3 regions of the Streptomyces sp. NPDC004051 genome follow, and region 2 is predicted to be linked to each of the others. Evidence: riboswitches for the same ligand, from Rfam matches in the RefSeq annotation. Region 2 holds a riboswitch; each other region holds the start of a gene.
What was found. A riboswitch is a leader RNA that binds a small molecule or an ion and turns the genes downstream of it on or off. The one in region 2 is predicted to bind cyclic di-AMP.

Region 1: another riboswitch for cyclic di-AMP. It lies ahead of ACWEQO_RS06695 (transglycosylase SLT domain-containing protein); the one in region 2 lies ahead of ACWEQO_RS18990 (M23 family metallopeptidase).
Region 3: another riboswitch for cyclic di-AMP. It lies ahead of ACWEQO_RS17415 (transglycosylase family protein); the one in region 2 lies ahead of ACWEQO_RS18990 (M23 family metallopeptidase).

The regions. Positions count from the first base shown of each region.
Region 1 covers NZ_JBSGHG010000003.1:290,821-296,955, forward strand. The annotation lists gene ACWEQO_RS06680 (amidase family protein) at 1-801, shown strand, start outside; gene ACWEQO_RS06685 (LolA family protein) at 860-2,101, opposite strand; gene ACWEQO_RS06690 (polyprenyl synthetase family protein) at 2,348-3,358, opposite strand; cyclic di-AMP (ydaO/yuaA leader) riboswitch at 3,983-4,144, shown strand; gene ACWEQO_RS06695 (transglycosylase SLT domain-containing protein) at 4,148-4,639, shown strand; gene ACWEQO_RS06700 (HAD family hydrolase) at 4,708-5,583, opposite strand; gene ACWEQO_RS06705 (GNAT family N-acetyltransferase) at 5,848-6,135, shown strand, end outside.
Region 2 covers NZ_JBSGHG010000016.1:133,991-140,125, reverse strand. The annotation lists gene ACWEQO_RS19005 (helix-turn-helix domain-containing protein) at 1-517, shown strand, start outside; gene ACWEQO_RS19000 (DUF6126 family protein) at 514-636, shown strand; gene ACWEQO_RS18995 (tyrosine-protein phosphatase) at 656-1,453, opposite strand; cyclic di-AMP (ydaO/yuaA leader) riboswitch at 1,917-2,079, shown strand; gene ACWEQO_RS18990 (M23 family metallopeptidase) at 2,084-3,028, shown strand; gene ACWEQO_RS18985 (SGNH/GDSL hydrolase family protein) at 3,265-4,050, shown strand; gene ACWEQO_RS18980 (MBL fold metallo-hydrolase) at 4,246-5,481, shown strand.
Region 3 covers NZ_JBSGHG010000014.1:97,366-103,500, forward strand. The annotation lists gene eno (phosphopyruvate hydratase) at 1-340, opposite strand, end outside; gene ACWEQO_RS17415 (transglycosylase family protein) at 704-1,501, opposite strand; cyclic di-AMP (ydaO/yuaA leader) riboswitch at 1,505-1,672, opposite strand; gene ACWEQO_RS17420 (transglycosylase family protein) at 1,878-2,870, opposite strand; gene ACWEQO_RS17425 (cytochrome P450 family protein) at 3,206-4,486, opposite strand; gene ACWEQO_RS17430 (nucleoside triphosphate pyrophosphohydrolase) at 4,549-5,553, opposite strand; gene ACWEQO_RS17435 (SurA N-terminal domain-containing protein) at 5,638-6,135, opposite strand, start outside.

The sequences.
Region 1 (6,135 bases), on a different contig from region 2:
CGGGCGGAGCGCACTCCGGGCGGTTCCTCGGCCGGGGCCGCGGTCGCGGTGGCGGCGGGGCTGGTGCCGCTGGCGACGGGCGGCGACGGCGCGGGGTCGGTACGCATCCCGGCGGCGTGGTGCGGGGTCGTCGGCCTGAAGGCCACCCACGGCCGCCTTCCCTCTCCCGACCGCACGGGTCTCGCGGCACCCGGTGTCCTCACCCGGACGGCAGCGGACGCGGCGGCCTGGTGGCGGGCGGTGTCGCCGCCGCCCACCGCCGTCGCGGTGCCGCCGCCCGGTCCCCGCACCGCGGTCTGGTCCTCCGGCCTCGGCTTCGCCGATCCCGACGAGGAGCCCGTCGCGCTGGCCCGAGCCGCGGTCGCCCGGCTCGTCGACGCCGGAGCCGTACGGCTCGTCCGGCCCCCGCGCCCTCCGCTGCTCCTGGACCCCGCGCCGGCCTGGCTCGCCCTGCGCGCCCCCGGCGGGTCCCGCCCCGACCTCGCCGAGGCCCACCGCGTCCGGGAAGCGAACGACCGGCGGCTGGCCCGCCTCTTCGCCCACGCCGAGTTGCTGCTGACCCCCACGACGCCCACCGCGCCGCACGGCCACGAGGGCCCCGGTGACGTCTACTCCACCGCGCTCACCTGGGCGTTCAACGTGAGCGGGCACCCCGCACTGAGCCTCCCGGCCGGGTTCGGCAGCGACGGCTGCCCGGCCGGGCTCCAAGTGGTGGCACCGCACGGGCGGGAGGCGCTGCTGCTCTCCGTGGCACGGGCGGCGGAGCCGTGGCCGCCACCGGTCCCGGTCACCTCGTCATGAGGTCCCGGGACCCGATCGCCCGTCTCCTCCCCCGTCGCCCCGCCTGTCGCTCAGCCCGTCACTTCGCCTCGTCGGCGGCCTTCACCAGCGCGTCCTTCGTGACGGCGCCGACGTAGACCTTGCCGTCCTCGGTGAACAGGGCGTTGACCAGGCGGGTGCTGAACACGGTGCCCGTGCCGAACTCGCCCTTCACCCGGTCGCCGAGCGAGCCGAGGAAGCCGCCGAGGTCACCGCCCTCGGAACCGGTCGGCAGACCCCCCTCGGCGCCGGTGTCGAAGGTGGCGACGGAGTTCCAGCCCTCGCCGAGCACCTTCAGCCCGCCGGGCCCCTCGGAGAGGTCCTCCTCGGACTTCGGGGCGCCCTCCGGCCGGCCGGTGGGCTCCTCGCCCTTCTTCCCGTCCTCCAGGGCGCCTTCCTCGGTCACCTTGGCGCCCTTGGGCGGGGTGAAGTCGAAGGTCGACGCGGCCGGCCGGTCGAAGCTGACCTTGGTGAAGCCGACGTCCACGACGGCGGCGCCGCCGCTGGTCGGGGTCAGCGTGAACTTCAGCGGCGTCCCGGTCTCGTGGTCCACCGCGATGCTGATCGCACCGACCGTGGAACCGGACTGCTTGGGCTTGACGACCAGCTTGTAGGCGTCGCGGCCTGCCACCTGCGCGGTGCCGTCGACGGTGACGGACGTGGTGTCGTCGACCGCCTTCAGCGCCTCCTCGGCGAAGTCCTTCGGCATGGCCGGGGGCTGCTTCTCCCGGTCCTCGCCCCTGGTGCCCTCGGCGGACTCGTCGACCGTGCCGTGGTAGACCTCGTTGGACGCGCTGTCGTAGCCCCAGACGTCCTTGCCGTTGTGGATCAGGCTGTACTCGGCGGCGTTCTCGAGCAGCGACACCTTCTGCCGGTCGGGGCCGTCGACCGCGACGCGCAGGGTGTGCGTACCGGAGGCCAGCTCGGTGAGCTTCGCGGTCGGGTCGGCGGACGAGCCGCCCTCGCCGCGGCCCAGGGCGCCGGAGGCCAGACTGCTCTCCAGGCCGCCGAGGTCCGGCAGTCCGAGGTCGGTGGTGATCTTCACGGTGCCGGACAGCCGCTCGGTGTCCGACTCGGCCATCTTCTCGATGAGCTGCGCGGCGGTGATCTCCGGCAGGTCCGGGGCGCCGGAGTTCGCGATCGCGGGGACGAGCCCGATGGTCGCGGCCGCCACTCCCATCACCGTGACCGGGACGATGTACCGCGCGGCCCTGCGCCGGCCCGGGCCCGGCTCGCGGGTCGCCCCCGCGGTCGTCGTGTCGTCGGATTCGTACGGTGCCATGTGTGCCTTACCTCCGTGGTCGGCGGCGGCCTGCGTCTCGTGTTCCTCGCACCAGTCACACCCTGAGCCGCCATCCTCACCCGAAGCGGTGAGGAGTGGTGTCCGTCATGGTCCATCTGACCAAACACCACGCGAGGAAGCGTCAGACCCCGGACTCAACTCCGTGTACTGCTGCGGTATGACACGAGGAGGTGTTCCCTCCCCCGACCAGTAGGGGTCGGGGTCGGGGTCGGGGCGCCGGGCGGGTCAGCCGGCCCGGTGCACCACCGCGTCGCACAGTTCGACCAGGGCCGTCTTCGACTCGCACTCCGGCAGCGGCGCCAGCACCGCGCGGGCCTCCTGCGCATGGCGCACGGTGTCCCGGCGGGCCTGCTCCAGCGCGGGGTGCGCGCGCAGCAGGCGCAGTGCCTCGGCGTGCCGGCCGTCGTCACTGAGGTCGGAGTCCAGCAGCTCGCACAGCGCGACGTCCTCGGGCAGGCCCTGCCGGGCCGCCCGCTCGCGCAGCCGCAGCACGGGCAGGGTCGAAATGCCCTCGCGCAGGTCGGTGCCCGGGGTCTTGCCGGACTCGTGGGAGTCGGAGGCGATGTCCAGCACGTCGTCGGCGAGCTGGAAGGCGATCCCGAGCCGCTCGCCGTACTGGGTCAGCACGTCCACGACCGCGTCGTCCGCGCCGGACATCATGGCGCCGAACCGGCACGAGACGGCGACCAGTGAACCGGTCTTGCCGCTGAGGACGTCCAGGTAGTGGTCGACCGGATCGCGGCCGTCCTGCGGTCCCGCGGTCTCCAGGATCTGGCCGGAGACCAGCCGCTCGAACGCCTCCGCCTGCACCCGTACGGCCTCCGGCCCGAGGTCGGCCAGGATGTGCGAGGCGCGCGCGAAGAGGAAGTCGCCGGTGAGGACCGCGACGGAGTTGCCCCAGCGGGTGTTCGCGCTCGGCACCCCGCGCCGCACACCCGCGTCGTCCATCACGTCGTCGTGGTACAGCGTGGCCAGGTGGGTCAGCTCCACGACCACGGCGGACGGTACGACGCCGGGCGCGTGGGGGTCGCCGAACTGGGCGGCGAGCATCACCAGCAGCGGCCGGAACCGCTTGCCGCCGGCCCGCACCAGGTGCTGGGCGGCGCCCGTGATGAAGGGGACCTCACTCTTGGTGGCCTCGAGCAGCCCTTCCTCGACAGCCGTCATCCCGGCCCGGACATCGGCTTCCAGAGCCTGGTCCCGCACGCTCAGCCCGAATGGCCCGACGACGGTCACGAGGGGTCTCCTGTCTGCTGGTGTCCACTGACGCTCAGACGTCTTGCACCGTTCACCACTGGGTCGCTGGTTGTCGATAGGTCGCTGACATCACTCGAGTCAGCGTATCCGGTCATGTTTCGATCACCGCCAGCACCCACATTCCCCCGAGCCCGTCCGAGCACGCCTGGACGGCACGTCACGGCGCCCTCCGGCATCGGATCACCATCAGATCGTTTCCGACCGGTCGACAACAAGGGACATTCACCAACTTTTCGAACACCTTTCCCCGCCCGCACCCCGAACCGCATCCCGGCACACACCCCATCCTGCCCGCCCCGATGCCCGATTTGCCGTAATTGGAAATGGAATTCCCCTTGGCGGCAAATGCGTCCGCACGGTGCGGCCAGTGAGGTCGGTCACGCGCCACCCGGCCCGCCCGCGCCTCCCCCGCGGGCACGCCTTCCCTTTCACCGCACGCGAGTTGACCGTTGACGCCCGCAAAGGATCAAGTCCCCCAAATAGCCCGAGACAAGATCAAACGGCGTCATACGTAATGTTCGCACTTGTTCCCGACATGCGCTCTCGCATACGTTCCCGGCCTGTCGGGCGGACGCCGAATCCTGCCACCGCCCGCACCACCCGTCGATCAACTCACTCACGCACGGCAGGAGCGGGGGACCCAGGTAAGTCGCCGGACCGGTTCACCGGGACGGCTCGGGGTGAAGCCACGCCCTCAGGGGCGCGGCCGGGCACTCTCCCGCCCGAACCCGACAGCTCACCTCGCAGGCGTAGGAGAGGAACGCACCCATGTCCGCCACGCCCGCATCCGGTCGGCGCCGCTTCGGCCGCACCCGCCTCGTCCGCTCCCTCGCCGTCGCCACCGTCGCGGCGATCGCCCTCCCGGTCTTCGGCGCCACCAGCGCCTCCGCCGCCCCCGTGTCGTCCGCCCCGGCCGCCGCCGGCACCGCGACGGCGTACCCGGACAACCTCGACGGCTGGATCCGCGAGGCGCTGTCGATCATGGCGCAGCACGGCATCCCCGGCAGCTACGACTCCATCCACCGCAACATCATGCGCGAGTCCTCCGGCAACCCGCAGGCCATCAACCTGTGGGACTCCAACGCCGTCGCCGGCACCCCGTCGAAGGGCCTGCTGCAGGTCATCGACCCGACCTTCCAGGCGTACCACGTGCCCGGAACGGCCTTCGACCCGTTCGACCCGGTCGCGAACATCGCGGCCGCCTGCAACTACGCGGCGGACCGCTACGGCTCGATCGACAACGTCTTCGGCGCCTACTGAGACATCGCCCACTGGGACGTCGCCCACTGGGACGTCCGGGCGCACCGGGACACGCCCGGTGCGCGGGGTCACCCGTCGGGGCGGAGGCCGGAACGGCACGTGGTGGGGCGTGTGCCGTCCCGCCCCGCCCCGCTCCCCGCGCCGAACAACCGCTCGAGGACGACGGCCACGCCGTCGTCCTCGTTCGTCGTGGTGACCTCGTCGGCCACCGCCTTCAGCTCGGGATGCGCGTTGGCCATGGCGACACCGTGGGCCGCCCAGTGGAACATCGGGATGTCGTTGGGCATGTCGCCGAAGGCGACGGTCCGTTCCCGGCTCAGCCCCAGGTGCTCGGCGGCCAGCGCCAGTCCCGTCGCCTTGGTGACACCGCACGGCTGGAGCTCCACGGTGCCCGGTCCCGACATGGTGACCGTGGCCAGCGAGCCGACCACCGAACGCGCCGTCTCCGCCAACTCGTCGTCACTCAGGAAGGAGTGGCGCAACAGCACCTTGGTGATCGGCAGCACCCACAGGTCGTCCCGTCGCCCGACCCGGACGGAGGGCAGCGTCGGGTGCGGCATCCGGTAGCCCGGCTCGATCAGGGTGAGCCCGTCGACCCCGTCCTGGTCGACCGCGGCGTACACCTCCCCCACCTCGGCCTCGATCTTGCCGAGCGCGGTCTCCGCCAGTTCCCGGTCCAGCGTGACGGAGTGCAGCAGCCGGTTCGCGCCGGCGTCGTACACCTGCGCGCCCTGTCCGCACACCGCGAGCCCCGTGCTCCCCAGTCTGTCCAGGAGCGGCCGCACCCCGGGCGCCGGTCGGCCCGTCACCACGAGGTGCCGGGCACCGGCCCGCGTCGCCAGCGCCAGTGCGGCGAGAGACCGGTCGGAGAGGGAGTCGTCGCCGCGCAGCAGCGTCCCGTCCAGGTCGGTGGCGATGAGTGAGAAATCGGTGGGTGCGGCCATGATCAGAGAATACGGACACCGGGCCCACCCGACTCACCCTCACCCGGAACGCCCCCGTCCGCCCACCCGCACCCCTTATCCTGCGCACCGTCGCCGCGCACCCCGCCGTTTCCGTCATCAGCGGGTACGGACCCGTTGAAGGCCTCTGCACCACTTGGCGACAACATGGTCCGCTACCTACCGGCCCGGGGGTTCCGGGCGGTACCTTCCAAGAGTCCAGGGGGGACTTGATCGGGGGGTCAGGTGAGCAGTGGACGCACACGTGTGCTGAGGCTCGAGGAGCTCGGCGCGGGTGAACGGGAACGCTGGCGTGAGCTGCGCGCCGCGACGGACGCACCACGCAGCCCTTTCATGGAACCGGAGTTCGCCACCGCCGTGTCCCGGGTGCGGCCGCGGGCCCGGGTGGCGGTCCTGTACGAGGGGACGTCCGCCGAACCGGCCGGCTTCCTGCCGTACGAGCGGGGCGCGTTGGGGCAGGGCCGGGCGATCGGGCTCGGGGTGTCGGACTGCCAGGGCGCCGTCCTGCGTCCGGGCCTCGCCCCGGAGACCGGT
Region 2 (6,135 bases):
CGCGGCACGCGACGCGGGGCTCTCGCCCGCCCATCTCTCCCGGCTGGAGACCGGGCAGCGCCAGCCCTCGCTGCCCATGCTGCTCTCCCTGGCCAGGATCTACGGTACGACCGTCTCGGAACTGCTCGGCGAGACGACCACCGACCAGGACGCGGTGCTGCGCGCCGCCGACACGGAGCCGACCGTCGCGGGCGGCTGGACGTACCGCCAGGCCGGCTCCCCCGGGCGCGGGATGCAGGCCCTGCGGGTCGAGGTTCCCCACGGCTCCCAGAGCGGCATCGTGCGGGTCCACCCGGGTGAGGAATGGCTGTACGTCCTCAAGGGGCGGCTGCTGCTGCGCCTCGGGGACGCGCTGCACCGGCTGGCCCCGGGCGACAGCGCGCACTTCGACTCGCTGACCCCGCACCGTATCGCCGCTCAGGACCCCGACGGGGTCGAGCTGCTCTTCGTCCATACCCTGTTGCAGAGTCCCACGGCCGCCCTGTGCCTGGGCCCCACCCATGGAGATGTGTCATGAAAGACCTGGAGGAGAAGTTCCCTCGCGCCCTGTGGGTGAGGCTGTTCGTCTACGTCGTGGTGGGGCACCTCTTCGCGGCCTTCATCTACCTGCTGTTCGCGCTGGGCGCCAAGCAGTAGTCACCGGACGAGGGGTTCCTCACTCGAGCAGGCGCTCGCGCAGTCGCTCCCGGTTCTCGGGGGTGAGCCCGAGCGCCGTCTCGAGGTAGGGGTCCACGCCGCCCCAGGTCTCCTCGATGGTCTCCAGGGCCGCCGACAGATATTCGGCGCGGGCGTCGAACAGGGGGTCGAGCAGCTCCATGACCTCGGGGGAGTAGGCCGAGGCGGAGCTGCCGCTGCGACGCACCCGGTAGCGGCGGTGCTTGGCGCCGGACTTGAGGTAGTCGTCGAAGATCGCGTCCCGCTCCACCCCCAGGGCGAGCAGCGTCACCGCCACCGACAGGCCCGCGCGGTCCTTGCCCGCCGCGCAGTGCATCAGCGCGGGGACGCTCTCCTCGGCGAGCGAGCGCAGCACCTGGGAGTGCTCGGCGGTGCGTTTCCTGACGAGCACGCGGTACGAGGCGATCATCCGGCCCGCCGCCTTGCCGTCGGCGAGGATCGAGCGCAGCTGGTCCAGGTCGCCGTCGCGGACCATCTTCCAGAACTGTGCGCCGTCGGCCGGGTCGCTCAGCGGCAGGTTCACCTGGCGCACGCCGGGCAGTTCGATGTCGTGGCCGTCCAGCTTCCGGTCGGCCGCGTTGCGGAAGTCGAAGACGGTGTGCAGTCCCAGGGAGGACAGGAAGGCGGCGTCCGACGCGGTGGCGTGGGCGAGGTGGCCGCTGCGGAACAGCACGCCGTGGCGTACCCGGCGGCCGTCCACGGTCGGCAGTCCGCCCACATCGCGGAAGTTCCGCACTCCGGTCAGCTCGGGTTCGGTCGACGGGATGTGCTGCGTCACTGGGGCCCCTCCCTCTCGCCGCCGACGGGGAGGCGCCGGCGGGTGTCACCCGACGATACGACATGCCTGTCGGGGGCAATGAGTTGTCCGCGGACCGGTCGACGGGGGCGTTCCGGGGCGACCGGCCGACCGGAGCAGAACGCACCCGATAGGGCGATTGAAGTTGTTATGTCCGTTTAGCAGTTTTCGCCACAAAGTGCACCGAAAGAAGGGGAGGTGGGGGGCGCGTGGTGAGCATCGTCATATCGGTGACGATGTGTTGTCGCCATGCTCACCTAATTCCGTTGTTCCGTAAGGGAATCCGGGGAGTGCGGGAAATCCGGGACGACTCTGGGTGACGGAATTCAGGTGAATGGATCACGGAAAAGGGCCTTCGTTCGGAACATCGCGCTTGTCCCTTTGCGCCGTGGTCGCCTACGTTCGCCATCGATCCGGACGGACGCCTAATCCTGCCGCCGCCCGGAGCCCGCACACACTGACCCGTGTACGGCAGGAGCGGGGGACCCACAGGTACCACTGCCTGTCCCGGTCTCCGGAACAGGCTCGGGGTTAAGCCGCGTCCCGACGCGGCCGGGCATCTCCAGTCCGAACCCGACAGCTCACCTCGTAGGCGCCGGAGAGGAATTCGTCATGCCCGCAGAGGGTAAGCACCGCCGTCCCCGCGCTGCGCGTTTCACCCGTTCCATAGCCGTCGCCGGCGCCGGTGGCGCAGCGCTCGCACTGCCGCTCCTCGGCGCCACCGGCGCGAACGCCGCCCCGGCGCAGGCGGCCCCGGAAAAGGCCGTCCAGTCGTTCTCCGTCGCCGACAAGAAGACTGACGGCAAGAAGGCCGACAGCGGCAAGAGCGACGGCGCCCGCACGTACACAGTGAAGGGCGGCGACTACCTGGCGAAGATCGCCGAGTCCGAGAACGTCGACGGCGGCTGGAAGCAGCTCTACGCCGACAACCGGGAGGTCGTGGGTGACGACCCGTCGCTCATCCACCCCGGTCTGAAGCTCTCGGTCGACGGCAAGGCCGCGGCGAGCACGCCGAAGAAGTCGGCCTCCTCCGGCCCTGCCGGTCCCCTGGGGCCGCCCTCGTCGTCCGCTCCGTCCTCCGCGCCGAAGCAGTCCGCGCCGAAGGCCTCCTCCGGTGCCGCGACCGCGAACCAGGCCGCGAACACCTCCGGTTACAGCTCGCCGGTGCCCGGCAGCGGCCCCGGCACCGCCTACAAGGTGGCCGGCAGCATGTGGTCCAGCGGCTACCACACCGGTGTCGACTTCGCGATTCCGACCGGCACCTCCCTGAAGGCCGTCGGCCCGGGCACCGTGGTCTCCGCGGGCTGGGCCGGTGCGTACGGCAACCAGGTCGTCATCCGGCTCGAGGACGGCCACTACGCCCAGTACGCCCACCTGTCCTCGCTGTCCGTCTCGGCCGGCCAGAGCGTGAGCGGCGGCCAGCAGGTCGGCCTCTCGGGGTCCACCGGCAACTCGACCGGCCCGCACCTGCACTTCGAGATCCGCACCACGCCGAACTACGGCTCGGACGTGGACCCGGTCGCCTACCTCAATGCGAAGGGCGTCTCCCTCGCCTGACCCCGCGGCGACCCGCCTGACACACGCCGAAGGCCGGACCCCGATCCCGGGGTCCGGCCTTCGGCGCGTTTCGGCCCTTCAACGTTCTTGCGAACAGGGCTATTCCGGAACGGGACAATGCTCGGGGAGTGGCTTATCTCACCGCGCGTCAACCCCTTCCTACGGTCGCGTAGGTCACATTCGAAAGGGAATCATGTCCCCTCGTGGCAGACGATTCGAAGAGTGACAGCACATCAGTGATCGGGTCGTACGTGGCGGTGGGGGACAGCTTCACCGAGGGCGTCGGCGACCCCGGCCCGGACGGGGCGTTCGTCGGCTGGGCCGACCGGTTCGCCGTACTTCTCGCCGACCGCCGCCCCGAAGGCGACTTCCGGTACACGAATCTCGCGGTGCGCGGGAAACTGCTCGACCAGATCATGGCCGACCAGATTCCGCGGGCCGTCGAACTGGCTCCCGCACTGGTCTCCTTCTGCGCGGGCGGCAACGACATCCTCCGCCCGGGCACCGACCCCGACGAGGTGGCCGAGCGTTTCGAGCAGGCCGTGGCCGCGCTCACGGCGGTCTCCGGCACGGTCCTGGTGACCACGGGGTTCGACACCCGGGGCGTGCCCCTGCTCAAGCATCTGCGCGGCAAGATCGCCACCTACAACGGGCACGTGCGGGCCGTCGCCGACCGGTACGGCTGCCCGGTGCTCGACCTGTGGTCCTTGAAGAGCGTCCAGGACCGCAGGGCCTGGGACGCCGACCGGCTCCACCTGTCGCCCGAGGGGCACACGCGCGTGGCGCTCCGCGCGGGCCAGACCCTCGGCCTGGACGTCCCGGCCGACCCGGAGCAGCCCTGGCCCCCGCTGCCGCCGCGCGGCAACCTCGACGTCCGACGGGACGACGTCCAATGGGCGCGCGAATACCTGGTGCCGTGGATAGGGCGCCGGCTGCGCGGGGAGTCGTCGGGGGACCACGTGACGGCGAAGGGGACGCTGTCCCCGGACGACATCAAGGTGCGGATCGCCTCGGTGGCCTGACGCCGGAAGGGGGGCGGACGCGGCGGGCACGGGACACGGGGGAGGGGCACGGGGGCGGACGCCCGCGCCCCGTCCCGGGAGCCGGAGCCCGGCGGGCCCGTCGCCCCCGGGCGGCCGGTTCCGTCCCGTCCGCCGCCGCGGTCCCGGCCGGTCCGCACATAATGGGATGTCCGACCGACTCTGCTGGGAGGCATCGTGGCCGGTTTCCGTCCCCGGAGTTCCGGGCTCCGTGCGCTGCGGCCCGCGGCCTTCGGCGCGGACCCGAGCGGTGAGCGCATGGCGCGCATCCGCAGGTCCCCGCACTACCGGGACGGGGTGTTCCAGAACCCCGGGGGCCCCGTCCGGCCCCGCTCCGAGGGCTCGACCCGGGACCTGGCGAAGACCTACTTCGACAAGGAGACCCGGCACAACCGCGCACCGCGCGGCGCCGTGCCGGTGCACTCCACCACCCTCGCCGACCTGGCGCGCCCGCCGGCCACCGGACTGCGTCTCACCTGGATGGGCCACTCCAGCGTACTCACGGAGATCGACGGTCAGCGGGTCCTGTTCGACCCCGTGTGGGGCGAGCGCTGCTCCCCGTTCCCGTTCGTCGGGCCGCGGCGGCTGCACCCGGTGCCCCTGCCGCTGGCCGCGCTCGGCCCGGTCGACGTCGTGGTGATCTCGCACGACCACTACGACCACCTGGACCTGCCCACCGTCAAGGCGCTGGCCGGCACGGACACGCTGTTCGCCGTGCCGCTCGGGGTGGGCGCCCATCTGGAGCACTGGGGCGTGTCCGCCGACCGGCTGCGCGAACTGGACTGGCACGAGGCGACACGGGTCGGCGGGCTCACTCTCACGGCCACCCCGGCCCGGCATTTCTGCGGCCGGGGGCTGCGCAACACCCAGCACACCCTGTGGGCCTCCTGGGTCGTGGCGGGTGCGGAGCACCGCGTCTACCACAGCGGCGACACCGGCTACTTCGACGGCTTCAAGGACATCGGCGCCGACCACGGACCGTTCGACGCGACGATGATCCAGATCGGCGCGTACTCGGACTTCTGGCCCAAGGACCGGCTGGACCCCGTCCCGGGACCCGGTTCCTGGCCCGAGATCCACATGAATCCGGCCGAAGGCGTCCAGGCCCATCTGGACCTGCAGAGAGGCCGCCCGGACGGTGTCCTCCTGCCGATCCACTGGGGCACCTTCAACCTGGCGCCGCACCCCTGGGCGGAGCCCGGCGAGTGGACGATGGCGGCCGCCGACGCGGTCGGTCAGCCCGCGGCCTTCCCCGTCCCGGGCCTGCCGTTCGAGCCCGCGGGAGAGCTGCCGGCGAAGACGTGGTGGCGGGAGGTGGGGCACGTCCCGAACCACAAGTGGCCGCTGCCCGACCCCCTCACGGACCCCTCCGCCTCCTCCCACGAGGACCTGGACCTGGTGGGAGAGGAGTGACGTGGGGCAGGAGTCCGCGAGCCCGGAAGTCATGGCCTCTGTTGCTACGGAGAGTGAGAATTTCGCGGACCCTCCTCGGGGGTGAAGGAACTCCGAGGGCCGCTGCGGCGGAGGGGTCGTGGCCGTCGCGGTGGCCCGGGTGAGTGGATGCCGGAGGAAACGAGGGCCGGGGAGCCGTGGGCTCCCCGGCCCTCGGCATGTATTCATGACCGCTTCTGACCAGGTCGGATCGAGTGACGACCGTTTCCGGGTGACTGCCTGACGGGTTCATCGGTCTGTCGTACGAAGGCTCATACCAGAGCGGGACGCTGTCCGGGCAAGTTTGTCAACTGGCCACCGCACGTGATGCGCTGGTGACTACGGTGAGTGTCGGTCGGGCGCATCGCGTCCCGGGGCCATGTCCACCAGATCGGATCAGGGAGCGGGGACCGGTACGTGCAGGCAGAAGGCGGACGAGGGAGCAGACGGGGCGAGGGGCCCCGCCGGCCGGGCCCGGCCGGCGTCTCGGGCGCGACCGGCACCCGGAACCGACGGACCGGTACCGGTGCGAGGACACCGGGGCCCGGTTCCCGGGCCCCGGCCTCCCGCACGGACCGGCGGGAGGGCGGACGGCACGGACGCCCGCCCTCCCGGCCCGCCCCCGCGCTCCCCGAG
Region 3 (6,135 bases), on a different contig from region 2:
CGCCGAGGATGGCGTTGGCGCCGAGGGAGCCCTTGTTGTCGGTGGCGTCCAGGTCGAACATCGCCTGGTCGATCAGGCGCTGCTCGGTGGCGTCGTAGCCGACCAGCTCCGGGCCGATCTGCTCGATGACGGCCAGGACGGCCTTCTCGACTCCCTTGCCCTGGTAACGGTCGGGGTCGCCGTCACGGAGTTCGATGGCCTCGAAGGCGCCGGTGGAGGCACCGGACGGAACGGCGGCACGACCCGTGCTGCCGTCGTCGAGGCCGACCTCGACCTCGACGGTGGGGTTGCCTCGGGAGTCCAGGATTTCCCGGGCTACGACGACGTCGATGGACGGCACGAGCATCTCCTTCATGGATGTGACGTGGATCAGCCGGGCCACGGGGACCCTGCGGGACCGAGCCTATCCGGCTCCGGGCGATCGGCCATCCGGTCGGCCGCCTCTCGGACGGAACCGAGAGTAAATTGTTTCCGAACGGAACAAAGACGGGCCCGGAAACCGGAACCCCCTCGTGCCCGTCGGCCGGCACCGGACACCAGACGCCGAACACCGGACACCGGACGCCGGCGAGGACCCGCCGCGTACGGAAAAGCCCCGCCCCGGCGCGTACGGGGAACACGCACCGGGGCGGGGGAGACCCCGTGGGGACGGGGAGGGGAGGGGCTCCGTGGGGACGGAGCCCCCTGGACCTGCGGCCGCACCTTACTTCAGGTGCAGCTGCTGACCCGGGTAGATGAGGTCGGCGTCCTCGACGATGTCGTCGTTCAGCTCGAACAGCTTGTTCCAGCCGCCCTTGACGTCGTGCTCCGCGGCGATCGAGCTGAGGGTGTCGCCCTTGACCACCTTGTACTCGCCGTCGCCCTTCTCGACCTTCTCGCCGGTCGGGGTGGTGACGGTCTTCTTCGCGGCGGCCGGACGCTCGTCGGAGCGGGAGGCCTTCTGCTCGGTGGAGCGCTCGGGGGCGGAGCCGGTGCTCTGCTTCTGGGCGCTCTGCTTCCGGGTGCTCTGTTCCTGGGTGCTCTGCTTCTGGGTGTTCTGCTTCTGGGTGTTCTGCTGCTGGGTGCTCTGCGAGGAACCGCTGTTCTGGTTCCCGGCGCTCTGGTTGCCGGAGCCGCCGCCGGCGTAGGCGGCGTTGGACAGGCCCTTGCCGCAGACCGGCCAGGCGCCCTTGCCCTGGCCCGCGAGGACCTTCTCGGCTATCTCGATCTGCTGGGCCTTGCTGGCCCGGTCGGCGGTGGCGGCGTACTGCGTGCCGCCGTAGCCGGCCCAGGTGGAAGCGGAGAACTGCAGGCCGCCGTAGTAGCCGTTGCCGGTGTTGATGGACCAGTTGCCACCGGACTCGCACTGGGCGACGGTGTCCCACTCGGAGGCGGTGGCGGCGGAAGCGTTGCCGGCCGCCATCAGCGGGGCGGCGACGGCGGCACCGGTGACGCCTGCGACGGCGATGACCCGGGTGGCCTTGGACGGACGACGGTGCTTGCCCTTGCCGGAAAACAGCATGGAAGATCCCCTCACCGACGCCTACGAGGTGAGCTGTCGGGTTCGGGCCGGTTGAGTTGCCCGGCCGCGTCCCTCACGGGACACGGCTTCACCCCTAGCCGATCCGGCGTCAATCACCGGATGCGGCACCTACCTTGGTTCCCCCGCTCCTGCCTACGGCGCATGACGCGACGAGTGTTCCCGTGCTGCCACTGGCAGGATTCGGCGTGGCGGCAGCCGGGGCCCGCGGTGGCGAGCGGTCCTGACGGTAGACACGCGCACGGCGGATAATCAAAGACGATCAGGGCTTCTGAGACCTATCTCTCATCGCCTTTATAACGGACATTCAGCGCGAAACCCGACCTCAACTGCCGCCATCGACACGCCTCTTCGAATGTCAGCCTTCGTCCGATCCGAATCCGAACGCAAGGCTCTGACCGGGAAGGATGAGGTTGGGCGCCGCCTCATCCGCCCCCGCGCCGCCCCCGCCGTACTGGGCGAGCCACCCGCCGCCGAGCGCAAGGGAGTCGACGGCGATCGAGGGACCGATTCCGGTGCCCTCGGGGGCCCTGTCGGCCGGGGAGGAGACGTCGAGGCCGCGCGAGAGGCCGAGGCCGCCGCGCGAGGCGTGCCGGCCGGAGCTTCCGGACTCACGGTCCTCACGCACCTCTTCCTCGGCACTGGCGCCACGGTGGCGGCCGGTGGGGGCCTCACTCGCGGACGCATCCGAAGAGCCCGCCTTCTGTCCCGACTTGCCCGAATCGCCCCCCTTGGCGGAGGGGGAAGCGGAAGCGGAGGGGGAGGCGCCGGGCTCGATGCCCGAACCGTCGGACTCGGGCGCTTCGTCCGCCTTCTGGCCCTTACCGACCTCGATGCCCTTGTCGCCGCCGTTGCCCTTGTTGCCCGAAGAAGCACCGGCGGACTGCGAGGGCGCCGGGGTGGCGGAGCTTCCGGTACCGGACGAGTCGTACGACGAGCCGCCGCCCGCGCCGGTGTCGGCGCCGGCCTTGCCCAGGTCGCCACCCAGGCCCGACAGCAGGCCGCAGGCCTGCCACGCGCCGACCCCCTGGTCGGCGAGGATCTTCTCGGCCACGGCTATCTGCTGGCCGCGGCTGGCCTGGTCGGCGCTGGACGCGTAGTCGAGGCCGCCGTACTTCTCCCAGTCCGCCTGGGTCAACTGCAGGCCGCCGTAGTAGCCGTTGCCGGAGTTCTGACTCCACGAGCCGCCGGACTCGCACTCCGCGACCCGGTCCCAGGTCACACCCTCGGCCGCGCTGGCGCCACTGGCCCCGAGGAGCGGAATCGCGATGGCTGAGCCGGTCACTCCGGCAGCGACGACAAAAGCCGGAGCCTGGCGGGGGCGACGGTGACGACCGTTCCCGGAGAGCATGCGGAGACCTTTCGCAGGACAACAGTTACCCGCACGGCGAGTCGAACTGCGCAGCTGTGCAACCGAGGCGCCGTGCTTGATGGGTGAACGTAGCCGCAGACAATCGCTTGTCACAAGTTCATGCCGCGCAGATCACATGAAGATCACAGAGCTGACCGAACGTCATGTCCGCACTGCCCCGACGACGGTGCGACGGACCGTGCCCGAAGGGGTCCCGACCGTCACTTCAGAGGCGTACGGAGGATGCGCAAAAGCCACTTCTGCGGCAACCCGGTGGCCTTCACGGGTCCGTCCGGCGGGTTGCTACGGCAGACATCCGGTGACCGTTCAGTAAGTCACTTCGGCCATGGGCTGAATTCCACCGGCAGGGTCCGCAGTCCGCGCATGATGAGCCCGCCGCGCCAGCGCAGTTCGGCCGGATCCGACGCGAGCCTGAGGTCCGGCAGTCGGGTCAGCAGCGTGGCGAGCGCGGTCTGGCCCTCCAGCCGGGCCAGCGGGGCGCCCAGGCAGTAGTGGATGCCGTGGCCGTACCCCAGGTGCTGGTTGTCCCGCCGGGCGAGGTCGAGCACGTCGGGATCGGCGAACCGCTCCGGGTCGCGGTCCGCGGCGGCCAGGACGACGAGGACCGGGTCCCCGGCCGCGATGTGCTGCCCGCCGAGGGTGAGCGCCTCGGTGGCGAACCGCCAGGTGGCCAGCTCCACGGGCCCGTCGTAGCGCAGGAGTTCCTCCACGCCGGTCTCCAGCAGCCCGCGCTCCCCGGCGGCGAGCGAGGCTTGCAGGCGCTCGCGCTGCTCGGGGTGGGTGAGCAGGGCGTAGGTGCCGTTGCCGATGAGGTTGACGGTGGTCTCGAAACCGGCGAACAGCAGGATGAACGCCATGGCGGCGGCCTCGTTCTCGGTGAGGTGCTCACCGTGGTCGGAGGCGCGGATCAGGCCGGAGATGAGGTCCTCGCCGGGGGCGGGTTCGGCGGGCAGTGCCTCGCGCTTGCGGTGGATGAGGTCGGCGAGGTAGCCGCGCATCTTCTTCACCGACCGGGCGACCCCTCCCCGGGGTCCGCCCTGATGCCGAATCATCATGCCCGCCCAGTCCCGGAAGTCGTCCTGGTCCTCCCGGGGGACGCCGAGCAGGTCGCAGATGGCGTAGATGGGGAGCGGGAAGGCGAACTCGTGGATGAGGTCGGCGGAGCCGCGCTCCGCGAACCGGTCGATGAGCCCGTCGGTGAGCTCCTGCACCCGGGACTCGAACTCGGCGACGCGGCGCGGTGTGAACGCCTTGCTGACCAGTCTGCGCAGCCGGGTGTGGTCCGGCGGGTCGATGTTGAGCAGGTGCGTCATCAGCTCGGCCTTGCGCTCACCGGGAATGCCGGTCTTCCCCTTGGCGTGGGCGGGCTCGTCGTGGTGCGCCGGGTTCTTGGAGAGACGGGGGTCGGCAAGGGTCTGCCGGGCGTCGGCGTACCGGGTGACCAGCCAGGCCTCCACCCCGCTGGGCAGCCGCGTCCGGTGCACGGGCGCGTGCTCGCGCAGCCAGGCGTAGGCGGGGTACGGGTTGCTCGCGAACTCCCAGGTGAAGAGTTCGGGGGCGGTGCTCTCGGGCTGGGGCTGGTGCTGGTCGGTCACACCCCGACGGTATCCGCCCCCTTCTCCCCGAAGGCCCTCCCCTTGCTCCTCCGGTTACTCCCCTACTCCCCCGTTGCTTCCCCGCCGGTCCCTTCCGCGGCCCGTATCGCGTCCCGGTACGCGCGGGCCGCCGCGCGCAGGGCCGCCTCCGGGTCGACGCCCTCCGCCTCGGCCCGTACCGCCAGGGCGAGCAGGTCGTAGCCGATGCCCTCGACCCGGGGCAGGGAAACGTCCAGGCCCGCGGTGCGGACGCGGGAGGCCAGTTTGGCGGCGAGGGCCAGGCCGGGCTGGCCCATGGGGATGCCCTCGGTGACCGAGGTGCGCTGCTTCTCGACGGCCTTGGTGCGCAGCCAGTGCGCCTTGACCTCCTCGGGGGTGGTCGCCGTCTCGTCGCCGAAGACATGGGGGTGGCGGTGGATGAGCTTGGCGACGATGCCGCCGGCCACGTCGTCGACGGAGAAGGGCTCCTCCGGATGCTCCTCGGCGATCCGGGCGTGGAAGACGACCTGGAGGAGGACGTCGCCCAGTTCCTCGCGCAGTTCGTCCCGGTCGCCCTCCTCGATCGCCTCGACGAGTTCGTACGCCTCCTCGATGCCGTACTTGGCCAGGCCCTTGTGGGTCTGCAGTGACGACCAGGGGCACTCGGCGCGGATGCGGTCCATGACCTGGACGAGGTCGAGCAGGCGGGCGCCCGGCAGGTCGTAGGAGGCGGGCAGCAGCTCCAGCTCCGGCATCCGGACGCGGCCGGTGCCCGCGAGGCGGGCCAGGCCGTCGGTCAGAGCGGGCTCGCCCTCGCCCGTCGCCACGACGACCACGGTCCGCCCGCCGGCGCAGGCCTCGACCAGGTCCTGGGCGGCCGGTGCCGCTTCCTCGACGGCTATGCCCGCCTCCCGCAGGTACGGCAGCTGAGGATGGGCGCCGTCCGCGCACAGCACCCGGTCGGCCGCGTGCAGGGCCTGCCAGGCGGGCCAGGACAGCAGGCCGGGCGCGACGCGGTGGCTGGTGGTGAGCAGGACGACGCGGCCGGGCGGCGCGGCGGAGGGGGCTGCGGGACTGGTTGCGTTCACGGTCCGAAACTAACCCACGGCCTCGCCGGCCCCAGAAAGTTGTCCACAGGGGAACCGGCGCGGTGTGACAGTAGGCCTGCCGCCTCAGGCGATCGGCTGGCTTCCGTCCACCGTGACGTCCCGGACCCACGGGGTCCTGGCGTCGACGCGGCTGCTCTTCTCGTCGTCCCAGGTGCCGTAGCGCGGGTTGAGGTCGACGTCGAGCTTCCTGCTCGCCTCGGACAGGGCCTGCCAGAACTCGGGCCGGCTGGTGTCGGTGCCGAGCTGCCGGGCGAGCTTCTGCGCCTGGACCTGGAGGCGGAGGTTGTCGTCGAGGCGCCGCGGCGGGATGCCGTACTGCTGCAGCCAGGCCGCCTCCAGCGCCTCGGCTCCGCCGGCCTGCTGCTCCAGGCCGGCCCGCATCCCCTGGACCTCCTTGGGGGTGACGCTCACCCCGGCGTCGCGCGCGGCACGCTCCAGCACACGGTCCAGGACCATGCTGTGCAGGGTGTCGCGGGTGAGGCTGCCGGTGCGGGCGACGGCCTGCTCGTACTGGGCCTCCGGCACCGCCTCCTGCTGGGCCGCGCGGATCTCTCCGACCCG